DNA from 4 places in the Photobacterium leiognathi genome. Region 1 is predicted to be linked to each of the others. Evidence: predicted binding sites of a transcription regulator. Region 1 holds the regulator's gene; each other region holds the start of a gene.
The links. The regulator CRP, encoded in region 1, controls carbon source genes, mostly activating them, when cyclic AMP is high. The targets are predictions, from matches to a motif close to TGTGANNNNNNTCACA.
Positions count from the first base shown of each region.

Region 1 (5,601 bases):
ATACAAATTAATTGTTCTCATAAAAGACACAAAGTTTGAATGGGATTGATGAAATATTTATCACAGCTCAATTTATGCTTTTTAGGGATTTTATTTCGCATCTAATTGCTAATTTGTGATCTTATCGGCACGTTAAAAATGTCACATTGCTTTATCATCTAATGTTTTATTTTAGTTAGAAAGTTATCAATAAGTATTTCTTTCTTCAATGCTTTTGGATTAGGTAGAAGTAATATGAATTTTAGCAAGATCACAATGGTAGGGCTGTTATTGTCATCATTGGCTGGATGTAGCTCTTTATCTTCAGTGGATAACAATGTACCTAAGGTGACGATTTCAGAAGGTGGTGTGATCAGCCAAAATGGGGCTGTTTATACGGTAAAGGCGAGTAATAAATTAGTGACTCCGAAACTTGGGCAATATATCGGGTTTCGCTATGCCGTAGAGATCCCAGATGGTGCCAGTGATGAGCTGAAAGGAAAAACGGCATTTCCTATTACAGCGCGTATGACGCATCCTAAATTGGTAAACCCAGCAACGAAGCAAGCAACGACGGTATCAACATGGTCCGATACCATGTACAAACACGATAAAAACTTGGCGCTTTGGCAATTTTCAGAACCTTATGAGCTAATCAGTGGTTCTTGGGTATTTGAATTGCTGTATAAAGATCAAGTTGTTGCTAAACGTGAGTTCACGGTCGCTAATAATGAGCAGTTAAATCAATCTTTAAAAAACACTTTTGAAACTGCGTTCATGCTCAATAGTACCCGTTCATGGTTAACTCAAAATGGTGATGCGCTGGTTTGTGATAAAGCGAAATCGAAGCGTTGCTTGCAGTTTAGTTCTACCGAGGAATGTAACCAAACCCTAAGTCGTTATAACAGCATGTGTCAGCAGATAGCGCTTAAACAAATGGGGCGTGGTGATGAAATTACCTCTGCGAAAGAAGAGATGAAAAAGTATGTTAGCTACTTTTTTTACTGCATGCATAGCGCCAGAATTAACGAAGCAAAGCTTGATAAAAAACAGGTTCATGCTTGTTTGAAAAGTTAAAAAGACATTAAAAAAGCCGCAACAGTGTGCGGCTTTTTTCATACGGTGACAGCGTTAAATTAACGTGTACCGTAAACAACGATAGTCTTACCGTGAGCAGAGATAAGGTTCTGCTCTTCAAGCATCTTCAGAATACGACCCACTGTCTCACGAGAACAGCCAACGATTTGACCGATTTCTTGACGAGTGATCTTGATCTGCATGCCGTCTGGGTGCGTCATTGCATCTGGCTGTTTAGCTAGGTTTAGCAATGTTTGCGCAATACGACCTGTAACGTCTAAGAATGCTAGATCACCTACTTTCTGGCTAGTCACTTGTAGGCGGCTTGCCATTTGAGCAGATAGACGCATTAGAATGTCAGGGTTAACTTGGATTAACTGACGGAATTTTTTAAACGAAATTTCTGCTACTTCACAAGGAGTCTTAGCGCGAACCCAAGCAGTACGCTCTTGATCTTCTTCGAACAAGCCAAGCTCACCAATAAAGTCACCTTGGTTTAGGTAAGAAAGGATCATTTCCTTACCTTCTTCATCCTTGATTAGTACAGCAACAGAACCCTTCACAATGTAGTACAAAGTTTCCGCTTTCTCACCTGCGTGGATCAGCGTACTTTTTGATGGGTACTTGTGAATATGACAATGGGAAAGAAACCACTCTAAAGTTGGATCTGTTTGCGGTTTACCTGGAACCATATTACTAACTTCCTCTGCATTTGTTGCCCAACAGCATTCATTTTCTCTTCGAGCACCGTGCTGGAAAAAAAACTGTCTGCTGACAGGGTATCCATTCAGCCGCTGGGCTGCAAGCTAACTTGAATAAGTTAGAGTGTATCCTTTTTCTACGCCTTTTTCTTGATATTGATCTAGTAGAATCGCTCATTTGATATGGATAACTGTGCACAGGATCACAACGTGGTGAGATAGTTACTATTAGTGGTATTTAACCATGAATAACAGGTCAGCTTTTGCAGGTAAAAATGTGCCTGTAGCACGAAGAGGACGGAATACGAAAATCGATTTACATTATTAGATTTATCAATAAGACTAGTCGTTATCTTCGGGCATCTAAATAAGGATTAAGCGATGCAATCCCGAGTCAAATGGGTAGAAGATATGACTTTCTTAGGTCAATCAAGCTCAGGTCATAGTGTGGTAATGGATGGCAACGGTGGCGATAAAGCCCCAAGTCCAATGGAGCTCGTATTGATAGCTGCTGGTGGCTGTAGTTCGGTGGATGTTGTCAGTGGATTGAAAGCACAAGCGCAAAATATTGTCGGTTGTGAAGTGCAAATTTCAGCACAGCGCCGAGAGCAAGCACCACGCTTATTTACACAAGCAAACCTGCATTTTGTGGTGTCTGGTTTTGATTTAGAGGAATCAGTGGTGGCGAATGTTGTTGCCGATTCACTAGAGAAATATTGCTCGGTATGTTTGATGCTGGGCAAAGGGGTAGAGCTTACGCATTCTTATGAAGTGATCAGTGCTTAAGCCGTTAGCGCTGTACTCGATTTGATGAAGGTTGGCACTGCGCCAACCTTTTTTGTTTTAACCGTTATACCCAAGTACTTTGAGATGACTTGGGTATATATGAACTAGCTAATTTTCCCTGTCTTGATTAGCTGCTCGATCAGTGGCCTCATGATCAGTTCCATCGCAAAACTCATTTTCCCACCAGGGACAACAAGGGTGTTATGACGTGACATAAATGAGCCTTGGATCATCGCAAGTAGGTAAGGGAAGTCGACATTTTTTAAACCGCGAAAGCGGATCACCACAAAGCTTTCATCTAGGCTCGGAATACCTTTTGCACTGACAGGGTTTGAGGTATCAACCGTAGGAACGCGTTGAAAGTTAATATGAGTGCGTGAGAACTGCGGGGTTAGGTAATTTAAGTAATCATCCATCGAGCGAACGATAGACTCCATTACCGCTTCACGCGAGTGACCACGATCGCGGGTATCACGGACGATCTTCTGGATCCACTCAAGGTTAACGATTGGTACCATGCCGATCAGTAAATCGACATGTTGAGCGACGTTAATATCCCCATCAACGACGCCACCATGTAAACCTTCATAGAAAAGCAAATCAGTATTTTCAGCCAGCTTTTGCCATGGCGTAAATGTACCGGGCATTTGGTTGTAGGGAACGGCTTCATCAAAGGTGTGAAGATAACGACGAAAACGGCCTGTACCATCTTCACCATATTGCTTGAAAAATTGCTCTAATTGGCCGAAGTCATTAGCTTCTGCACCAAAGTAACTGATATGGCGACCTTGCTCTTTGGCTTTACGAATTTCCGCATCCATTTCTGGGCGGGTAAAGCGGTGAAAGCTATCACCTTCTAGCCATGCAGCATTGATGTTCATCATATTGAACATTTTACGGAAAGCTTCAGAAGTGGTGGTGGTTCCTGCTCCTGATGAACCGGTTACTGCAATGATAGGATGTTTTGCAGACATGACTAACCTTGTCGTTGTTAATTATCGGAAGATAATGAGATGTCAGGGAATAAGGAGATCACCTGATTTACGATAATGTTACTACAAGTTAACAAGGATGTGGGGGTTGAAAAGTGAAACTGATAACAAAGGCAAGTTTTGAGTCGTAACTCTCGGAGCACGACTCAGGTTAGGAATAATTATTGCAACTGGTTGCGTAATTTTATGTCGACAGATTCATGCAATTCAGAAAAGACAATCACGGCTTCACCAGATTTTAATTGGTTGAGAACCACGTTCACTTTACTTTCTAAACTCATCTCTGTTTCACCGTAATCTGTTCCTTCACGAAGAACAAATTGCTCAATGAGATTAGTGAGTGTTTCAGGCGCAATATCTTGCCAAGGGATGATCATCCAGAGCCTCGTTTACAGTGTGACATCAGTGTTTAGTATATTATCAAAAATATTATTAGCAGATCATTAGCTTGCCACTTCATGAAGTATTATCGATTGTGGTTGCTTTACTTGTGATGTTTGTAGCTGCTTGGCAAACCACTGCGGCACTGTGTGTTCGAGCCAAAATTGCGGTTTAAAAAGAGTGCCTCCTACAAAGCCGACATGGCCCCCTTTTTCTAATAAGTCATACTCAATATTATTCGGTAATGTCTGCTTGGGGATAACAGCTTCTGTCATAAAGGGATCGTCTTTGGCATGGATGATCCTAAGTGGTGTGGTTATTTTCTCGAGCTGGTTGATCCCACTACAGCGTTGGTAGTAATCATCAGCATCAAGAAAACCGTGTAATGGTGCGGTGATAAGATTATCGAACTGCCATACGGTTTTGATCTCATCTAACGCTTGCTGTGATAAGGGCATGTTATCTGGGTGATGGTCGATACGCTTTGCCATCGTGCGTTTCATCGAGCTTAGCAAATACTGCTGATAAACTTTAGAAAAGCCTTGCTGAATACGCTCAGAGCAAGAAGCTAAGTCTAGTGGCGGAGAGATGGCTTGAGCCGCCACAAGCTCACTCTTATCGCCATAGTGAGCAAGATAGTTAACTAACACATTGCCGCCTAACGATACGCCTACAGCGACAAAAGGACGATAGGGAAATTGCTGACGTAACCAAGTAATGAAAAAGCGCGCATCTTCAATTTCACCTGAATGGTAGCCTCGTGGTTGCTTATTCAACTCTTCACTACAGCCACGAAAATGCATCATCACTGCCAACCAGCCTTGCTGTTTCGCTGCATGTAATAAACCATTGGCGTAAGGACTGTGGAAACTGCCTTCTAAACCATGAAATAAAATCATCAAAGGCTCGGTGCTGTTGCTTGGCTCGGGTTGAGCTGTCCATGCGAGATCTAGAAAGTCGTCATCAGGTGTTGTGATGCGTTGAGTGATCGGGGTAAATAAAGGCGCTCGACGGACAAACCGTGGTAATAGGGTTTGAATATGTGGGTTTTGAAGCCCAAATGCGGGAGTAAATGAAGACATAATCATCCTTTCTATTACAACGGGAATGGACTTGTCATCGGTGGCTGTCGCAGTAAATCAGCCAAGATTTCAAGTCCAAATATCAGTGTTTGTTGACTTGTTGGTGAGCTTATCGCAAGCCGTACTGCGGGCATAATCGTACCACCCGGTGGAGTAAAGTGCTCTGCAGATTTTACGATGACATTATGTTGCTCTGCTGCGGTAATGAAATCTGTCAGTCGCCAATAGTCAGGCAGTTTAAGCCAAACATGAAAGCTGTGTTTTTGGGTGGTAATAGCAAACTCACCAAGATAGCTCTGAACAATATTTTGCCTTTGCTCTATTTCATTACGTATGGTGTCGAGCACCTGATCGGCTTGCCCCTGAGTAATTAATTCACACGCAATTGCCGATAGCAGAGGACTTATCATCAAGCTGTGATTATACAATGCTGCACTTAAGTGGGGTTGCCACTGTTTTGGCGCTTGGATATAACCCAAACGTAGCCCCTGTGCTAAACATTTCGACAAGCCACCAATGTGAATCACTTGCTCAGGTGCAAGGTTTATCAATGGCGGTGGTGACGACAGTGGGAGTAATCCATTGATGTCATCTTCTGCAATT
Region 1 covers NZ_CP131601.1:238,409-244,009, forward strand. Annotated here, with positions in the region: gene Q7674_RS07945 (DUF3859 domain-containing protein) at 235-1,056, shown strand; gene crp (cAMP-activated global transcriptional regulator CRP) at 1,116-1,748, opposite strand; gene Q7674_RS07955 (OsmC family protein) at 2,139-2,543, shown strand; gene Q7674_RS07960 (phosphoribulokinase) at 2,648-3,517, opposite strand; gene Q7674_RS07965 (YheU family protein) at 3,697-3,912, opposite strand; gene Q7674_RS07970 (hydrolase) at 3,979-4,998, opposite strand; gene Q7674_RS07975 (aminotransferase-like domain-containing protein) at 5,013-5,601, opposite strand, start outside.

Region 2 (5,601 bases), 790 kb from region 1:
AGAGATCATAGGCAGTAAGATATCCATGTTATTCAGCCCAATACTTGCTCGAAGCATAGCTCTAACTTGGATCAAGAAAATCTCAGGATGATCTAAAGTAAAGCGAATACCTCGCCAACCTAAGAAAGGATTATCTTCTTCAATGGTTAAATATGGCAGAGGTTTATCACCGCCGATATCTAAGGTGCGCATCACTACAGTTTGCTCGGGATAGGTTTGTAATATCGAACGATACTGATTGATTTGTTCATCTTCTGAAGGAAAACTGCGTTGCAATAAAAAAGGCACTTCAGTTCGATATAACCCCACCCCATCAACACCTTTATTGACAGCAATGCTCGTATCAGCACTTAATCCAGCATTAAGGTGGATCATGATCCGCTGACTATCTTTGGTATAAGCCTGCTTATAAAGATCATCTTCAACGGTTTTGGCAAGCTCTTGCTCTTCACGCAATAGACGGCGATATTCAACCAACACATGGCGATTTGGATTAACTAAAAAATCACCTCGGTAACCATCCACTACAACCAAATTGTTGTGCACCATATGAGGGACAAAATCGACCCCCATAATCGCTGGAATACCTAATGCGCGGGATAAAATAGCCGCATGCGAGTTTGCTGCCCCCTCTTGAGAGACAACGGCGGCGAGCTTACCTAACGGCACTGTCGCTAACATGGCGGCGGTGAGTTCTCTTGTCAGTAATACAACCAGCTCATCCCATTGCTGCTCATCGACTTCTTCATCGCGAAGGAAGAATAATAAGCGTTGACCAAGCTCACGAATATCTTGTGCACGCTCTTTAAGGTACTGATCTTTCATATTGGCAAAGCGCGCAGAATACGCTTCAACCACCTGACGAATAGCCCACTCAGCCTGATCGCCACAAGCAATACGCGCCTTAAGATCCTTGCGTAACATAGGATCATTTAATAGGTGACTGAAAAGATCGAAGATTGCTAAGGTTTCTTTTTGAAGTTCACTATCAAAGCGTTTTCTTAACCGACGAAACTCTGCACTGGCGGCTTCTATGGCAATCGTTAAGCGCTCTTGCTCAAAATTGACATCTAAACAAGACGTTGGCGCAACATGTTCTAACAGCGGCTGAGTATCATCCCACCAAGCTTTAGCCACAGCTACCCCAGCAGAAGCCGCAGAGCCTGTTAAATGCAGTTTGTTACCTTGCTCAAACCACATCCCTTGGGCTTTAGCATGGGCTAAAATGCCTGAGAGTTGGGCTGCAAGCGTGACAAGAAAAGATTCTTCACTTTCATCGAATTCGCGCTGTTCACGCTGTTGAACAACCAATACACCAAGAACTTGGCGTTGATGAATAATAGGCGTGCCAAAGAAAGATCGGAATGATTCTTCTCCAATCCCTGGCAAATGTTTGAAATGAGGATGAATACGGGCATCGGCAACATTAACAGGTTCAGCACTACGACCAACCAGCCCTACGAGACCTTGATTAAAACGCAGACTTACTCGACGGTGGGACTTATGTAAACCTTGCGTCGCCATCAGGGTATAGATCTGACGCTCATGATTAGCAATATAAACTGAACAACAGTCTGTTTTCATTGCCTGACAAGTGCTCATCACTAATTGATCGAGCGCTTCTATCAAGGTTTGAGCGCTGACCACCTTGTCAACTATCTCTCTAAGCTGTGTCAGCATAACAAGCCTTATAATCCTTCTATATTGCCGATTGCCTCTATATTACATATGTTTATTTTTGCTATTACGCTTGAATTTTCGCTCTTTCCATTCCTTAAAAGGCATAGCGACAGGCGCAAATTCTTTTAATGCTCGACGGTAAACATCACGCTTAAAAGACACCACCTGTCGAACTGGGTACCAGTAACTTACCCATCGCCACCCGTCAAATTCAGGAGTAGCACCTCGCTGCATATTGACCTTGGACTCATCGCATTCCAAGCTCAGCAAAAACCATTTTTGTTTTTGCCCGATACAAACAGGTTTCGAATCCCACCGTACTAAACGTTTAGGTAATTTATAACGTAGCCAATGACGGCTTGACGCAATTATCCTGACATCTTTTTTGGTTAATCCTACTTCTTCGTACAATTCACGATACATGGCTTGTTCCGGAGTTTCTCCATCATCAATACCACCTTGCGGAAACTGCCAAGAATGTTGTCCATATCGTCGAGCCCAAAATACCTGACCATGGCTATTGCAGATAACGATCCCTACATTAGGGCGGTATCCATCGCCATCAATCACTGGACGACCTCAAGTATAAATATCTATTAATAGTGATTTTTTCATAGTAGAAGAGATCGGTAAACAAAGTTTCGATCAGATCGTGATATTTTCCCACCTTCAACACAAATTCTGGATAACTTTGCCTTTGCTATAAGGTTATAAACAACCAAATGAGACCTATCCCACATTTATTCACTCTTTCTGTGGATAGATTTGTGCAGAAAATAAAAAAACGCTTTTTTTAGTACCAATAAAGGCCGAAAAAAATCACCTACTTACACGACCAATAAACAATATAATCAATAAAAATCATAAAGATAAAAAGTAAAAGCTTATATAATAAATTTAAATAAATATGATATTCACACCTCAAAAAAACGATCGATTAAAGATCAACCAATTATGGATTTATCCACATCAGATAAAAAATTAGATTGCATACTCACGCAGCAGGGTGGCTAAAATAGCGCCACACAACTGTTCATTCAAACAGTTAGCGAAAAATAAAATATTTATTAAAAAATTTCTGTGGATATCTTTTCAAAGGATCTTTTTCTCTTTTTTTAGCCATAAAATCCCCTTATAGCTATGATATGATCCTTATTCCTATTCTTTTCCAACAGATGATCATTAGTCTCACCATGCAAGCGATCCCTCAACCATCAACACCGACAACAGAACAAGAGCTACTTGAAAGAGCTCAGCAACTTGCCGGATTAACACTGGGGGAATTAGCCGATCTTGCAGGAATCATCCCACCGCCCGATCTAAAACGTGATAAAGGCTGGGTTGGACAATTACTTGAGTGGCATTTAGGCGCAACCGCGGGTAGCAAGCCTGTACCGGATTTTATCGAGCTGGGTATTGAGCTAAAAACCATTCCCATTGGTTATAACGGTAAGCCATTAGAAACCACGTTTGTTTGTGTAGCCCCTTTGATTGGTGTGCAAGGCTTACGCTGGGAAACTAGCCACATACGCCATAAATTATCACATGTGTTATGGATCCCTGTTGAAGGAGAGCGCGACATTCCACTTTCTGATCGCCATATGGGATCTCCCTTACTTTGGCGACCGTCACCTGATGAAGAAGCCCAACTGAAACAAGATTGGGAAGAGTTAATGGATATGATCGTCCTTGGTCACGTTGAGCAGATCACCGCTCGCCATGGTGAAGTATTACAATTGCGACCAAAAGCTGCCAACAGCAAAGCATTAACAGAAGCTTATGGTGCCAACGGGCAACCTATCAAAACGCTGCCTCGTGGTTTTTATTTAAAGACAAATTTTACAGCAGATCTGCTCTCTCGTTATTTTATTTAACGATGGCTATTGTTGTTGCTAAAAGTGCAACACAATATCTTCTTCGCATTGCGATACTTTGCCATCAGCAGAAAACTCATCATAAGGATCAGTAAGACGTAAGGTCATATTGCTGATCCCAACTGATTTTAATAAGGTTTGTGCCTGCTCTATATTTTGAAAATGCAGTAGATTGTCTTTTTCATCTTTTAGAGGACGAAGCTGATGTTTATATTCCACTTCCATCAAATAATATGAACATCCCGCATAGCAACTCAACACACAATGGGGAATTTTATTCGGTGATGCTTTTAACCAAGGCTTTAACTGAGATAACTTCATTGTTACTCCACGCAAGATAATGAAACACCTAACATTAACTATGTGTCAGTTTTCGCCAACCAGCAAGTCTCGAACATAATATCGATTTGGTATTGAATCTCGCTTCTCAGCGTTAGCGCTTCGGGCTATAGTCAAATGAAAGATCTTAATAGCAAGGATAGCGAATGAAATATCATACGATCCCGCATTCAAATTTAGACGTCAGTAAAATATGTTTAGGTACCATGACCTTCGGGGCACAAAACAATGAAGCCGAAGCACATAGCCAGCTAGATTTAGCCATCGAACGTGGCGTGAATTTTATTGATACTGCAGAAATGTATCCGGTCCCTCCTAACAAAGAGACTCAGGGACTGACTGAAAGCTATATTGGTAATTGGTTAGAGAAATCAGGATCACGCGACAAACTGATCATCGCAACCAAGGTAGCAGGTCCACGTAATGTGCCATATATCCGCGATAATATGTCACTTAACCGTCGTCATATTCATGATGCCGTGAATGATAGTCTTGAGCGTCTAAAAACCGATTATATCGATCTTTATCAAGTGCATTGGACACAACGACAAACCAACTGCTTTGGTAAACTGAATTATCACTACGAAGAAGATCACTCTGGTGTCACACTCATCGAAACCTTAGAAGCACTATCGGAATTAGTCAGAGCAGGAAAAGTACGATATATCGGGGTATCAAATGAAACACCTTGGGGAGTGATGTCGTATCTAAAGCTTGCTGATAAACACGATTTACCTCGTATTGTTTCCATCCAAAACCCATATAACTTACTTAATCGTAGCTTTGAGGTAGGTCTTTCTGAGATCAGCCATCATGAAGGTGTTGAGCTACTCGCCTATTCACCTCTCGCCTTTGGTACGCTGAGTGGCAAATATCTCAATGATACAAAGCCTAAAGGTGCACGCTGTACTGAATTTCCACGTTTTTCTCGCTACTTTAATCAACAAGGCATTCAAGCTACTCAAGCCTATATCAATGTGGCGCATAAACATGGTTTGGATCCAGCACAAATGGCATTAGCCTTTGTAAATCAGCGCCCTTTTGTTGCAGCAAACATTATCGGTGCAACAACTCTTGAGCAGTTAGAAACAAATATCCAGAGTATTGATTTGGTGCTTTCTGAAGAAGTGATGCAAGATTTAGAGCAAGTAGGTAATCAATACTCAAATCCTTGTCCTTAGTGTTTTAGTATCACGTAAATGTTGGCCAGTAAGATAACCTTACTGGCCTTTCTCTTTACGTGTTATGTCTAAACCGCAGCGTTCGCCTTAAATGACGTACTTTACGTTCAGCATGAACAAGATGGCTTACAGCAATACGACCATCACTTTCCACTCCCACATCTCGCAGTAAATGTGCTGAATGATAAGGCAGGTAAACACGAACTCGTCGCTGTTGATGCCGCCACAGTGCATCTTCACGTTTAATATCTTGTTGGATAAGAAAAATAGCAAAACGGATATAGATAGATTGGCGCATAATATTCTCCTTGGTTTTCAGTTGAGTTAGATATACCAAAAACAAATATTAACCAATCATTAACACTTAACAGGACTATTTATAGCATCCGCTTAACTACATGTTTTTATGCTACAAGATCTTATTTTGTTTATATATTAACCAAGATTAAACCAATAACTATATTTCATATCAGCATAAAAAATTGATGACTATTGATAGGGTTAATTCTATAGAGCTCTAAAACAAA
Region 2 covers NZ_CP131601.1:2,713,479-2,719,079, forward strand. Annotated here, with positions in the region: gene ptsP (phosphoenolpyruvate--protein phosphotransferase) at 1-1,680, opposite strand, end outside; gene rppH (RNA pyrophosphohydrolase) at 1,723-2,250, opposite strand; gene mutH (DNA mismatch repair endonuclease MutH) at 2,874-3,554, shown strand; gene Q7674_RS19305 (DUF6482 family protein) at 3,573-3,875, opposite strand; gene Q7674_RS19310 (NADP(H)-dependent aldo-keto reductase) at 4,040-5,074, shown strand; gene Q7674_RS19315 (hypothetical protein) at 5,130-5,372, opposite strand.
Region 2: rppH (RNA pyrophosphohydrolase) is a predicted target of CRP. The motif match lies at 2,404-2,419, and genes of this name have one in related genera.

Region 3 (5,601 bases), 1.1 Mb from region 1:
AACGCATCTATAATCGCGATAGTTTCCTTAATAACATCGCCAAACAACTAGGTCGTGATCGCATCACTACCCCAGTTGCACGTCCAAACTTAAAATATAATTGCCACAAAGAAGTATTTGCAGGTAAATCTCAAGATGAACTAAAAGACATCTTGGTAAACTACACTGAGTCTTCTTTAGGTGCGCAAGCAGTTGTAACCACCAAAGCACAACTAACAGAAGCATTACGCGATGTATGTTTCAAATACTGTAGTGCCGATCAAACAGAAATCACCCCTGTTGGTGAAACCATTTTCACCGCAGATAAACGTCTACTTGATGTGATTTATCCTAAAGATCTTAGTGCAGAACAGCATGGCGTTTACATTTGGGATCACTCAGCAGGCTATGAAGCAAATATTACCGTTGCAGAACGTGCAAAAGTGGGTGTTGTATTTGCAGAGCAAGCACTAGCTGAATCAGGCACTATGGTACTTTACAGCAACCCAGCGCAAGGTCGTGCAGTTAGCCTACTACCAGAAGCATCAGTCTTCGTTGTGCCAAAAAGCTGTATCGTTGCGCGTTTAACACAGGCAACTGAAATTCTTCATCAGAAAGCACAAAATGGTGAACGTATTCCATCATGTGTTAACTTCATTTCAGGTCCTAGCTCGACTGCAGATATCGAGCTGATCAAAGTTGTTGGTGTGCATGGGCCCGTCTTTGCCACCTACATCATTATTGATGATATGTAAGTCTACCTATCACCAATAGTGATAACAGCTAGCAGGACGCTAGTAGTTAAGCACACACGGGAATAAGAACAACGCAGCTATCGGGGCTGCGTTTTTTTATTCAAGTTCCACATCCCCTCTTTGACTCTCTGCCAAATCACGCTTGTTGAATATAGCGCCATAATATGAGTTAAGTATATAATCCTTGCCTCTTAGACTTTGTATGGGATAAAGAATGCCAGCTATCGACGATCTCGTTTTATTCACTCAAGTAATTGAACATGGATCATTCAGCAAAGTGGCTGAACTCAATAACGTGACTAAATCGGTTGTTAGTAAACGCATTAGTAAACTTGAGACAGAATTAGGTTTACAGTTAATTTACCGCACCACCCGTAAATTGACCCTCACCGAACCCGGTGAAGTCCTCTATCATCGCGCCAAAAGCATCAGTCATGTTGCACAAGCAGCGTTTGATTCTGTAACAGGTTATAGCGAAGCCTTGTCAGGCAAAATCCGTATGTCTGTACCCACCATTTCAGGAGAATTAGTCCTTGCCAATGCCGTGGCTGATTTCTGCCAAAGACACCCCGGTTTATCGGTGGAGATGTCGCTAGATAATCACTTTGTTGATCTTGTGGCAGACAATTATGATCTGGTGATCCGTACTGGCTATTTAGAAGATTCAAGCCTGATTGCACGTCATATTTTTAATTCTCGCTGGGTGATCTGTGCTTCCCCTGCTTATATAGAGCATTACGGCAAACCAGAAAAACCGAAAGATCTATTAAGTCATAATTGCTTGGGTTACAACCCACAAAGCACAGGTCCTTTTGACTGGCAATTTCTAAAACAAAACAAAGTTTACACCCAGAAAGTGAGCGGTAATTTCTCATCAGATAACGCAGCAGCATTAAAGAAAGTAGTGCTTGCAGGTAATGGCATCGCCTATCTTCCTAATTGCTTAATTTATGATGAATTACAGCGCGGAGATTTGGTGGAATTATTACCAACACATGCTGGTAAAGTGGTCGGGATTTATGCTGTATATCCTTACACTAGAAAGCCCGCTAAACGCATTCAAGCACTTATCGAGCATATTCGAGAAAGCTATATGGAAATTAAAGAAAAGTTTTAATTTCCATATAAATCATACCATTAACCATCTACTAACTTCATAAGCAAATGCCCGTCGTACATTGCCTGTTTTACCAAAGCAGCGCCGGGCATGGTTGCTTGGGTATAAAAACGGCTCTGCTCAATCTCTAAATCACGAAAATATACAGGCAATGTTTGAGAGCGAATTCGCTCCATGATCGCTGGATATAACACCGATTTAGCACGGTTAAATTCACCACCAATCAGAATACGTTGTGGATTAAATAAATTGACCATAATCGCAATGGCTTGACCTAAATTATGTCCAAGCTCAATGATGATCTGTCTTGCTAAACTATCCCCTTCAACAGCTGCATCACAAATCGCTTCAATGGTCAGCGGCATATTACTCAATATAGATTCATGCCCTGCTTTTAACTGGGTTTCCACTTGTTCTAATATTGCCTGTAAACTGGCAACTGTTTCTAAACAACCATGATTGCCACAGAAACAGCGCTTTCCATAAGGCTTGATTTGAATATGCCCAAGCTCACCAACATTACCGGTTTTGCCTTGTAGCACATTATCATCAAGTACAATACCAGCCCCAACACCGTGATGGATCGAGACTAAAATCGAGTTCGCAATACCACGAGAGTTACCAAAAAGCTTTTCAGCTAATGCCCATGAGCGAGTATCGTTACCAATAAAAACAGGCAGACCTGTTTCTTGATGAATGATCTCGCCAAGCGGAAGATTGGAAACGTTATAATGCGGCATTTGCAGTACCACACCATCACTGGTATTCACTAACCCCGGCAGTGACACTGCAATCGCGGTAATACGATCAAGCTCACTCACATGATTAGCAAAAAAGACATTAATTTCCTGTAGTAACTTTTCAACCACATCAACCTGATGTAACTGCTCAATATCTTGACGTTCTTCAACAAGGATTTCACCACCCAATGCATGTAACGCAATCGTCAAGTAACCACGCCCTAAGCGAATAGATAAAAATTGCCAACCTTCATTAGCAGGCACAAGTCCAATGGCAGGACGCCCACGGCTACTTGATTCTTGAAATTGTGTCTCTTTAATTAAATGCGCATCAATAAGTTCACGAGTGATCTTAGTAATACTTGCAGGGGCTAGCTGACTACGTTTTGATAATTCAATGCGAGAGATTGGTCCGTACAAATCAATCAGTTTGTATACGCTCCCAGCATTATTTCTTTTGATATGATCGATATGGCCTGGCTGAGCGACGTACATGTCGATACTCCTGAAAAATCAGCTATAAAACCTTCGTATGTTAATTTTTTTACTTTGCGAAGTAATTGTGAAGCCTCTTGTCTTCAGTACGTGACAAGTATCACTATCAATGACTAAAGACATTGAGTTTCGCTTCTGCGATAATGGCAAAACGGCTTTTTTGCCGACTATTTTTCTTCAATTAGCGGATTTATTTCACGCCGTAACCTTTCTAAAAGAAACCAGTTTCACAATAGAAAGTCAGCAATTCGGGTGAAAAAAGAGGTTCAACGTGTACAAAATTAACGAAGTATTCGAGACTATTCAGGGTGAAGGCGTATTTACAGGCGTTCCTGCAATTTTTGTTCGATTACAAGTCTGCCCTGTGGGTTGTTCATGGTGTGATACCAAACAAACATGGACTGCTGAGCCACAAGACTTGGCATCTTTAGAACAAATCATGGCAAAAACTGAAGACTCTCCACTTTGGACTCAACTTGACGCTAATGGTGTTGTACAGCTACTGATTGATCAAAAGTACACCGCAAAGCATGTTGTTATCACGGGTGGTGAGCCATGCATTTACGATCTATATCCCCTAACAGAAGCGCTTGAAGCGGCAGGCTTTAATTGCCAAATTGAAACCAGTGGTACTTCTGAGATCCAAGCTAGTAACAACACTTGGGTAACGGTATCACCAAAAATCAATATGAAAGCCAAGCTTCCTGTATTAGCTTCTGCGCTAGAACGCGCTAACGAGATCAAACACCCGGTTGGTACTAGTAAAGACATCGAGCAACTTGACGCTTTATTAGAGGGCAAGAGTCTTAAATCAGACGTTACAATTGCACTACAGCCTATCAGCCAAAAGCCACGCGCAACTGAGCTTTGTATCGAAACCTGTATTGCCCGTAATTGGCGTTTATCAATTCAAACACACAAATACTTAGCCATTGCTTAAACAGCTTTTGCTTGAATTGATTTATAAAAAATTTAGCTAAGACGTCCTAGGTCTACATTTTCCAATACGAAGCTAGGACGACTTAAAGTAAATGACCGATAATTAACCAATCATTTGCTAAAATTACCGCTTTCTTTCATCAATTTATCATTTGATTGATATCAATGCTTGATGCTTGTCGTAAGAAAGGTAATATGACTAATACTTAGATATCTTTAAGCACGAGATACTTTAATTCCGAAGTCAGTGCCTAAACGGAGAATGATTTAAACATGACTTACGCGCCTGTAACAGACGTATTAAGCGGCAAACTAGCGGTAGACAGTGAAGTTACTGTTCGCGGTTGGGTTCGCTCACGTCGTGATTCCAAAGCTGGAATCTCTTTCCTTGCCATTTATGACGGCTCTTGTTTCGACCCGATTCAGGCCGTGGTCCCTAATGAGTTAAATAATTACCAGGATGAAGTGCTTAAGCTTACAACTGGTTGCTCTGTTGAGGTTACTGGTACAATCGTAGCATCTCCTGCTAAAGGTCAAGATTTTGAACTAGCAGCAACCAACGTTAAAGTGGTTGGTTGGGTTGAAGATGCAGATTCTTACCCAATGGCTAAAACTCGTCACTCAATTGAGTATTTACGTGAAGTTGCACACCTTCGTCCACGTACTAACGTGATCGGCGCTGTAGCACGTGTTCGTAACTGTCTATCTCAAGCGATCCACCGTTTCTACCACGAGCAAGGCTTCTTCTGGATGTCTGCGCCACTTATCACAGCATCTGACTGTGAAGGTGCAGGTGAAATGTTCCGTGTATCTACGCTAGACATGGCTAACCTGCCAATGACTGATAAAGGCGAAGTAGACTTTGACAAAGATTTCTTTGGTAAAGAGACTTTCCTAACAGTATCCGGTCAGCTAAACGCTGAAGCTTACGCTTGTGCACTAAGCAAGGTTTACACTTTCGGCCCTACTTTCCGTGCTGAAAACTCAAACACAAGCCGCCACCTAGCTGAGTTCTGGATGGTTGAGCCTGAAGTTGCATTCGCTGAACTTGACGATGTAGCTAAGCTTGCTGAAGACATGCTGAAGTACGTATTCAAAGCTGTACTTGAAGAGCGTCGTGACGACCTTGAGTTCTTTGCTCAGCGTATCGACAAAGACGCAATTTCTCGTCTAGAGAAGTTCGTAACATCTGACTTTGCACAAGTTGATTACACTGATGCAATTAAGATCCTTCAAGACTCTGGCCGTAAGTTCGAGTTCGATGTTGAGTGGGGCATTGATATGTCTTCTGAGCACGAGCGTTACCTTGCAGAAGAGCACTTCCAAGCACCTGTAATCGTTAAGAACTACCCGAAAGACATCAAAGCATTCTACATGCGTTTGAATGACGACGGTAAGACAGTTGCAGCAATGGACGTACTAGCACCAGGTATCGGTGAAATCATCGGTGGTTCTCAGCGTGAAGAACGTTTAGACATCCTTGATGCACGTATGGTTGAAATGGGGCTAGATCCTGAGCACATGGGCTGGTACCGCGACCTACGTCGTTACGGTAGTGTACCACACGCTGGTTTCG
Region 3 covers NZ_CP131601.1:1,340,094-1,345,694, reverse strand. Annotated here, with positions in the region: gene Q7674_RS13300 (LutC/YkgG family protein) at 1-734, shown strand, start outside; gene Q7674_RS13295 (LysR family transcriptional regulator) at 949-1,851, shown strand; gene mlc (sugar metabolism global transcriptional regulator Mlc) at 1,872-3,086, opposite strand; gene queE (7-carboxy-7-deazaguanine synthase QueE) at 3,358-4,026, shown strand; gene asnS (asparagine--tRNA ligase) at 4,299-5,601, shown strand, end outside.
Region 3: mlc (sugar metabolism global transcriptional regulator Mlc) is a predicted target of CRP. The motif match lies at 3,176-3,191, and genes of this name have one in related genera.

Region 4 (5,601 bases), 1.5 Mb from region 1:
AGTTAAGGGTTATGGCGATCTCGCAGTGGCAAATTTAACTGTCACAGAACAACGGAAAAAAATGGTCGCTTTTAGTGATCCCGTCCTTAATGGTATCAATGAAGTTATTATTAACAACGTTGACGCTCCTGAAATTACGGACATCGTACAACTTAGCGATCAAGAGATCTGGGTAAGAAAAAGTTCGAGTTATTATCAAAGCTTGCTTGAGGTTAATAACCGCTTATTACTGCAACATCTCCAGCCAATGAAGATTCATTTTATTGAAGAAACGCTAGAAGATTATGAGTTACTTGAAATGGTCAATCTCGGGCTGATGAATATGACAGTGCTCGATGAGCATAAAATGAAAATATGGAAAGATTTACTCCCTAAACTACGTATTAATACCGCTTTCGTATTACGCAGCAATGGAGAAATTGCATGGGCGATGCGTAAAGATAGCCCTAAACTGATGGCATTAGTGAACGACTATATCACGCAAATAAAATCAGGCACCTTGTTAGGTAATGTTATTTATAACAAGTATTTAGATAGCCAAGGCTGGATAGATAACCTACTCAGTGATAACAATATAGATAAAATGGAGAAACTTTCTGATCTGTTTTACAAATATGCCTCTGAATATGACTTTGATTATTTGATAATGATGGCGCAAGGCTTTCAAGAGTCAGGTTTAAATCAACAAAAAATATCACATAAAGGTGCTGTAGGTATTATGCAAGTGTTACCAAGTACTGCACGTGATAAATATATTGATATTCCAAACATATATAATTCTGATAACAATGTTCACGCAGGTATTAAATATATGCGCTACATTCAGAATAATTATTTGAATGATAACCGCCTTAATTACGACAATAAAATTTACATGACATTAGCGTCTTATAATGCAGGTCCCGGTAATATTCGAAAAATGCGTCGTTATGCCAAAGAGAGTGGTTATAACCCTGATATTTGGTTTAATAATGTAGAAGTGGTGACCAGGAAACATATAGGTAAACAACCAATTGTGTATGTTACCAATATCAACCGATATTACATTGTTTATAAGCAATTAATGAGCTTGAAGAAGTACCGAGAGAAAGGCGTTAAACCTTTTGCCCCACCTTACCGATTTGGTGCAACGAGCGTGCTGGATTAAGATAATCGCTTACGTTGATAAACCTATTGATTAGTGTTTATCAACGTAATTCGAGTACAAGGCATTATTTAGACTTCAATCGTTTGTTTAGTCTGGTATCGCTACGCTGTTCATGTTTATGGAAATACCATAACTTGCGATTCTTAGATGATTTTTTCATCTTAAACTTTCCACAAAAGAGTAAATTTAAAACAATTTAATTTTGTTATACAAAAGTGTATTGAATCATATTCCTCAAAAACTGAAATTTTTTTATTCTAAATATAATTTTCCATATTTAATGAACACAATTAAATATAACAATTTTAATACATCGTAAATACAAGTGTTGAATTAACATTCAAAATAATCTCCTAGATCTTATCAAATATTCAAAATAGTCCTTTTTAGATCGATATAACTAAAAACCTGAATGAGATTTAGCTCACAGTTATACCATTTCGGCATATTGATGATACTAATATTTAAGCGTATAACGACAGCTCAGTAATTACGGGGCTCTTTCGATCAGCAATCGTTTGCCGCAATCGTGATTCTTTGAAACATCTTTGACTGGTGCAAAAATGACCAGACATAAAAATGAGATTTGAATCACTTTTAGAACGAAAGAAATGATTAACCATAAATATATTGATTGATAAGCATCACACTGAGAGCGAACCTACATGGTCTATCTACATTTCATTTTCGGGCTAGTCGTTATCGCAGCCCTAGCACTTGCTGCGAGTAACAACCGAAAAAATATTAAGTTCAGATACATTCTCCAATTACTCATTATCGAAATGGGATTAGCCTACTTCTTATTGAATTCATCAATGGGTACGGGGATCGTTAAAGAGTTTGCCGATGGCTTTAACGGGTTATTAAATTTTGCAGCTGAAGGCACGAACTTCGTTTTTGGTAACCTTTCCAATAATAATGCATTCAACTTCTTCCTTAACGTGTTAATGCCAATTGTCTTTATCTCCGCACTGATTGGTATTCTTCAACATATCAAACTTCTTCCTCTGGTTATTAAAGCACTTGGCTTCTTGCTTTCTAAAGTCAACGGCATGGGTAAACTTGAATCCTTCAATGCCATTAGCGCTTTAATGGTTGGTCAATCTGAAAACTTCATTACCTACAAAGATATTCTTGGCAAAATGTCAGAACGTCGTATGTACACCCTTGCCGCAACCGCGATGTCGACTGTATCTATGTCTATCGTGGGTTCTTACATGAAGCTTATCGATCCGAAATTTGTTGTTGCAGCACTGTTCTTAAACATGTTCAGCACCTTTATTATCTTGTCGATCATCAACCCATACGATCACGAAACGGAAATGAATATCGATGAGATGATGAAAGCAGAAAGCGGTGAAAAACTGACATTCTTTGAAATGTTGGGTGAATACATTCTCACAGGTTTTAAAGTTGCCGTTATTGTTGCAGCCATGCTGGTTGGTTTCATCGCACTGATCTCAATGATCAACGCAGGCTTTGATACTGTGTTTGGTATTAGCTTCCAAGATATTATTGGCTACGCTTTCTACCCATTTGCATGGATCATGGGTATCCCTGCCCATGAAGCTCTACAAGCAGGTAGTATCATGGCAACCAAACTTGTTGCTAATGAATTTGTAGCAATGATGTCACTACAAAAACAAGTCAGTGAATTAACACCGCACACTGTGGGTATTGTTTCTATCTTCCTTGTGTCATTCGCGAACTTCAGCTCTATCGGTATTCTTGCTGGTGCTGTTAAAGGGGTTAACGAAGAAAAAGGTAATATGGTGGCACGCTTTGGTTTACGCCTTCTTTATGGCTCAACCCTAGTAAGTTTCTTATCAGCTTTAATTGCTAGTATCATGATTTAATCTCAAACACGATAAACTTACCCAACGCCAGTCTCTTTGACTGGCGTTTTTATTTCCCTCGCTTAATTTCTTTACGCTTCCTATCCGCCCTTTTTCTATATTCTTCACATACTCCTGAAATCATTACGTTAACAGCAAAATATCACCGTCACCCTTGAAATATTAACTTTCAATTTCAACAGTTTAATTTGTATGATAAATAATTAGAATTGCGGCACTCATCACATAAATTTCGAATTTACGAAGCATGTCCTGAGCCTAATTAACTAATAACAATAATTTTGAGGCTTATATGTCGGATAAAACCATTTCAGGTGCTGAACTTGTCGTTGAAACGCTAAAAGCACACGATGTGCCACATATCTTTGGTATTCCTGGCGCAAAGGTTGATGCTGTATTTGATGCCGTTTGTGATAACGGCCCTGAAATCATTATTTGTCATCATGAACAAAATGCGGCATTTATGGCTGCGGCAACAGGTCGTTTAACAGGTAAGGCTGGTATCTGTTTAGCAACTTCTGGCCCTGGTGCATCTAACTTAGTCACTGGTGTAGCAACGGCTAACAGTGAAGGCGATCCTGTGGTTGCATTGGCAGGTGCTGTACCGCTTTCTATGTATTCACACAATACACACCAATCGATGGACACACGCTCACTGTTCAATCCGATCACTAAGTTTTCCGCAGAAGTCATGGACAGTGCATCTGTACCTGATGTTGTTCACAAAGCATTTCGTATTGCAGAGCAACCAACCCAAGGCGCTAGCTTTGTCAGTTTGCCACAAGACATTCTAACTAATCGTATTCCTTATCAACCTGTACAGCAGCCTAACCCTATTCTATTTGGTGGTGCACATCCGCAAGCGATCCGCCAAGCCGCTGATCGTATTAATGCTGCGAAAAATCCAGTGCTATTGCTGGGTATGGATGCAAGCCAACCTTTTGTTGCTGATGCTATTCGCCAGTTGTTAAAACAAACCCCTATTGCGGTTGTTAACACCTTTGCCGCTGCAGGTGTGATTTCACATGATTTATACAACTGTTTCTTAGGTCGTGTGGGTCTATTTAAAAACCAACCGGGTGATATTGCACTAAACAGTGCTGATTTAATCATTACCATTGGTTACAGCCCAATTGAATATGATCCGATTCTTTGGAATAAAGATGCGAATACGCCAATCATTCATATTGGTTACCAACAAGCCGATCTCGAAATTAGCTACAATCCAGTGTATGAAGTGGTAGGTGATCTAGCTGTATCTGTAACATCCATTGCAAGTGAGCTGGATAAACGTGAATCGCTAGAGCAAAATCAACAAATCCAATTACTTCGTCACGATCTGCAAAACATCATGCAAATGGGCGCGAATAAAACCTCTAACCATGGTGTTCATCCACTGCGTTTTGTTCATGATCTTCGTCGTTTTGTTAGTGACGATACCACTGTGTGTTGTGATGTTGGCTCTATCTACATTTGGATGGCACGTTACTTCCACAGCTTTGAGCCTCGTCGCTTACTGTTCAGTAATGGTCAGCAAACATTAGGTGTAGCACTGCCTTGGGCAATTGCTGCCTCTTTATTACATCCAAACGAGAAAGTAATTTCCATGTCTGGTGATGGTGGCTTCCTGTTCTCATCCATGGAGCTTGCTACCGCCGTTCGCCACAAATGTAATATCGTGCATTTTGTATGGACAGATCACAGCTACGACATGGTGAAAATTCAGCAACTTAAAAAATATGGTCGTGAAAGTGCTGTTAGCTTCATAGGTCCAGACATTGTGAAATACGCTGAAAGCTTTGGCGCACATGGTTTAGCTATTAACACCGCTGACGATATTGAACCAGTACTGCGCAAAGCAATGAGTTTAAGTGGTCCAGTATTGGTGAACGTTAACGTTGATTACAGCGATAACGGCCGCCTACTTGATCAACTACACCCTTGCCAACAAGATTAATCACGGAGCTTTTTATGAGTAACTCAACCAACAATAAGACGTTTTACCAAACCTCCATGATGAGTGCGCTCATTGCTGGCTTATATCAAGGAGATTTCACCATAGGTCAATTACTTGATCACGGTAACTTTGGTATTGGTACTTTCAATGATCTTGATGGTGAGATGATTGTAATGGGTGATGAAGTTTATCAATTAACTAGCACAGGTGACGTTCATCTTGTTGATCATGACATCACAACGCCATTTGCCTCTGTGGTGAACTTTGCACCAACGGACAAACTAAGCTTAATTGAGCTGAGTAAAAATGAGTTTGAAGCGTGTTTAGAACAAGACTTATTAGCTCATAACGCCATTAATGCTATTCGTTTAACCGGTAAATTCTCATACGTAAAAACCCGTACAGTGCCAGCACAGCACCGCCCTTACCCACCTATGGTAGAGGTGGTAAAACATCAACCGATTGCTGAAATGACTCATGTATCAGGTGTTATGATTGGTTTTAAAATCCCCGACTACATGATTGGTATTAATGTACCGGGTTTCCACTTCCACTTTATTAGTGATGATCGCACTCAAGGTGGTCATGTCAGTGATTTCATTTTGACTGAAGGTGAGGTAGAAGTTGAAGTGTTTAAAGAT
Region 4 covers NZ_CP131601.1:1,963,309-1,968,909, forward strand. Annotated here, with positions in the region: gene Q7674_RS16105 (MltF family protein) at 1-1,147, shown strand, start outside; gene Q7674_RS16110 (NupC/NupG family nucleoside CNT transporter) at 1,813-3,003, shown strand; gene alsS (acetolactate synthase AlsS) at 3,296-4,960, shown strand; gene budA (acetolactate decarboxylase) at 4,975-5,601, shown strand, end outside.
Region 4: Q7674_RS16110 (NupC/NupG family nucleoside CNT transporter) is a predicted target of CRP. The motif match lies at 1,561-1,576, and genes of this name have one in related genera.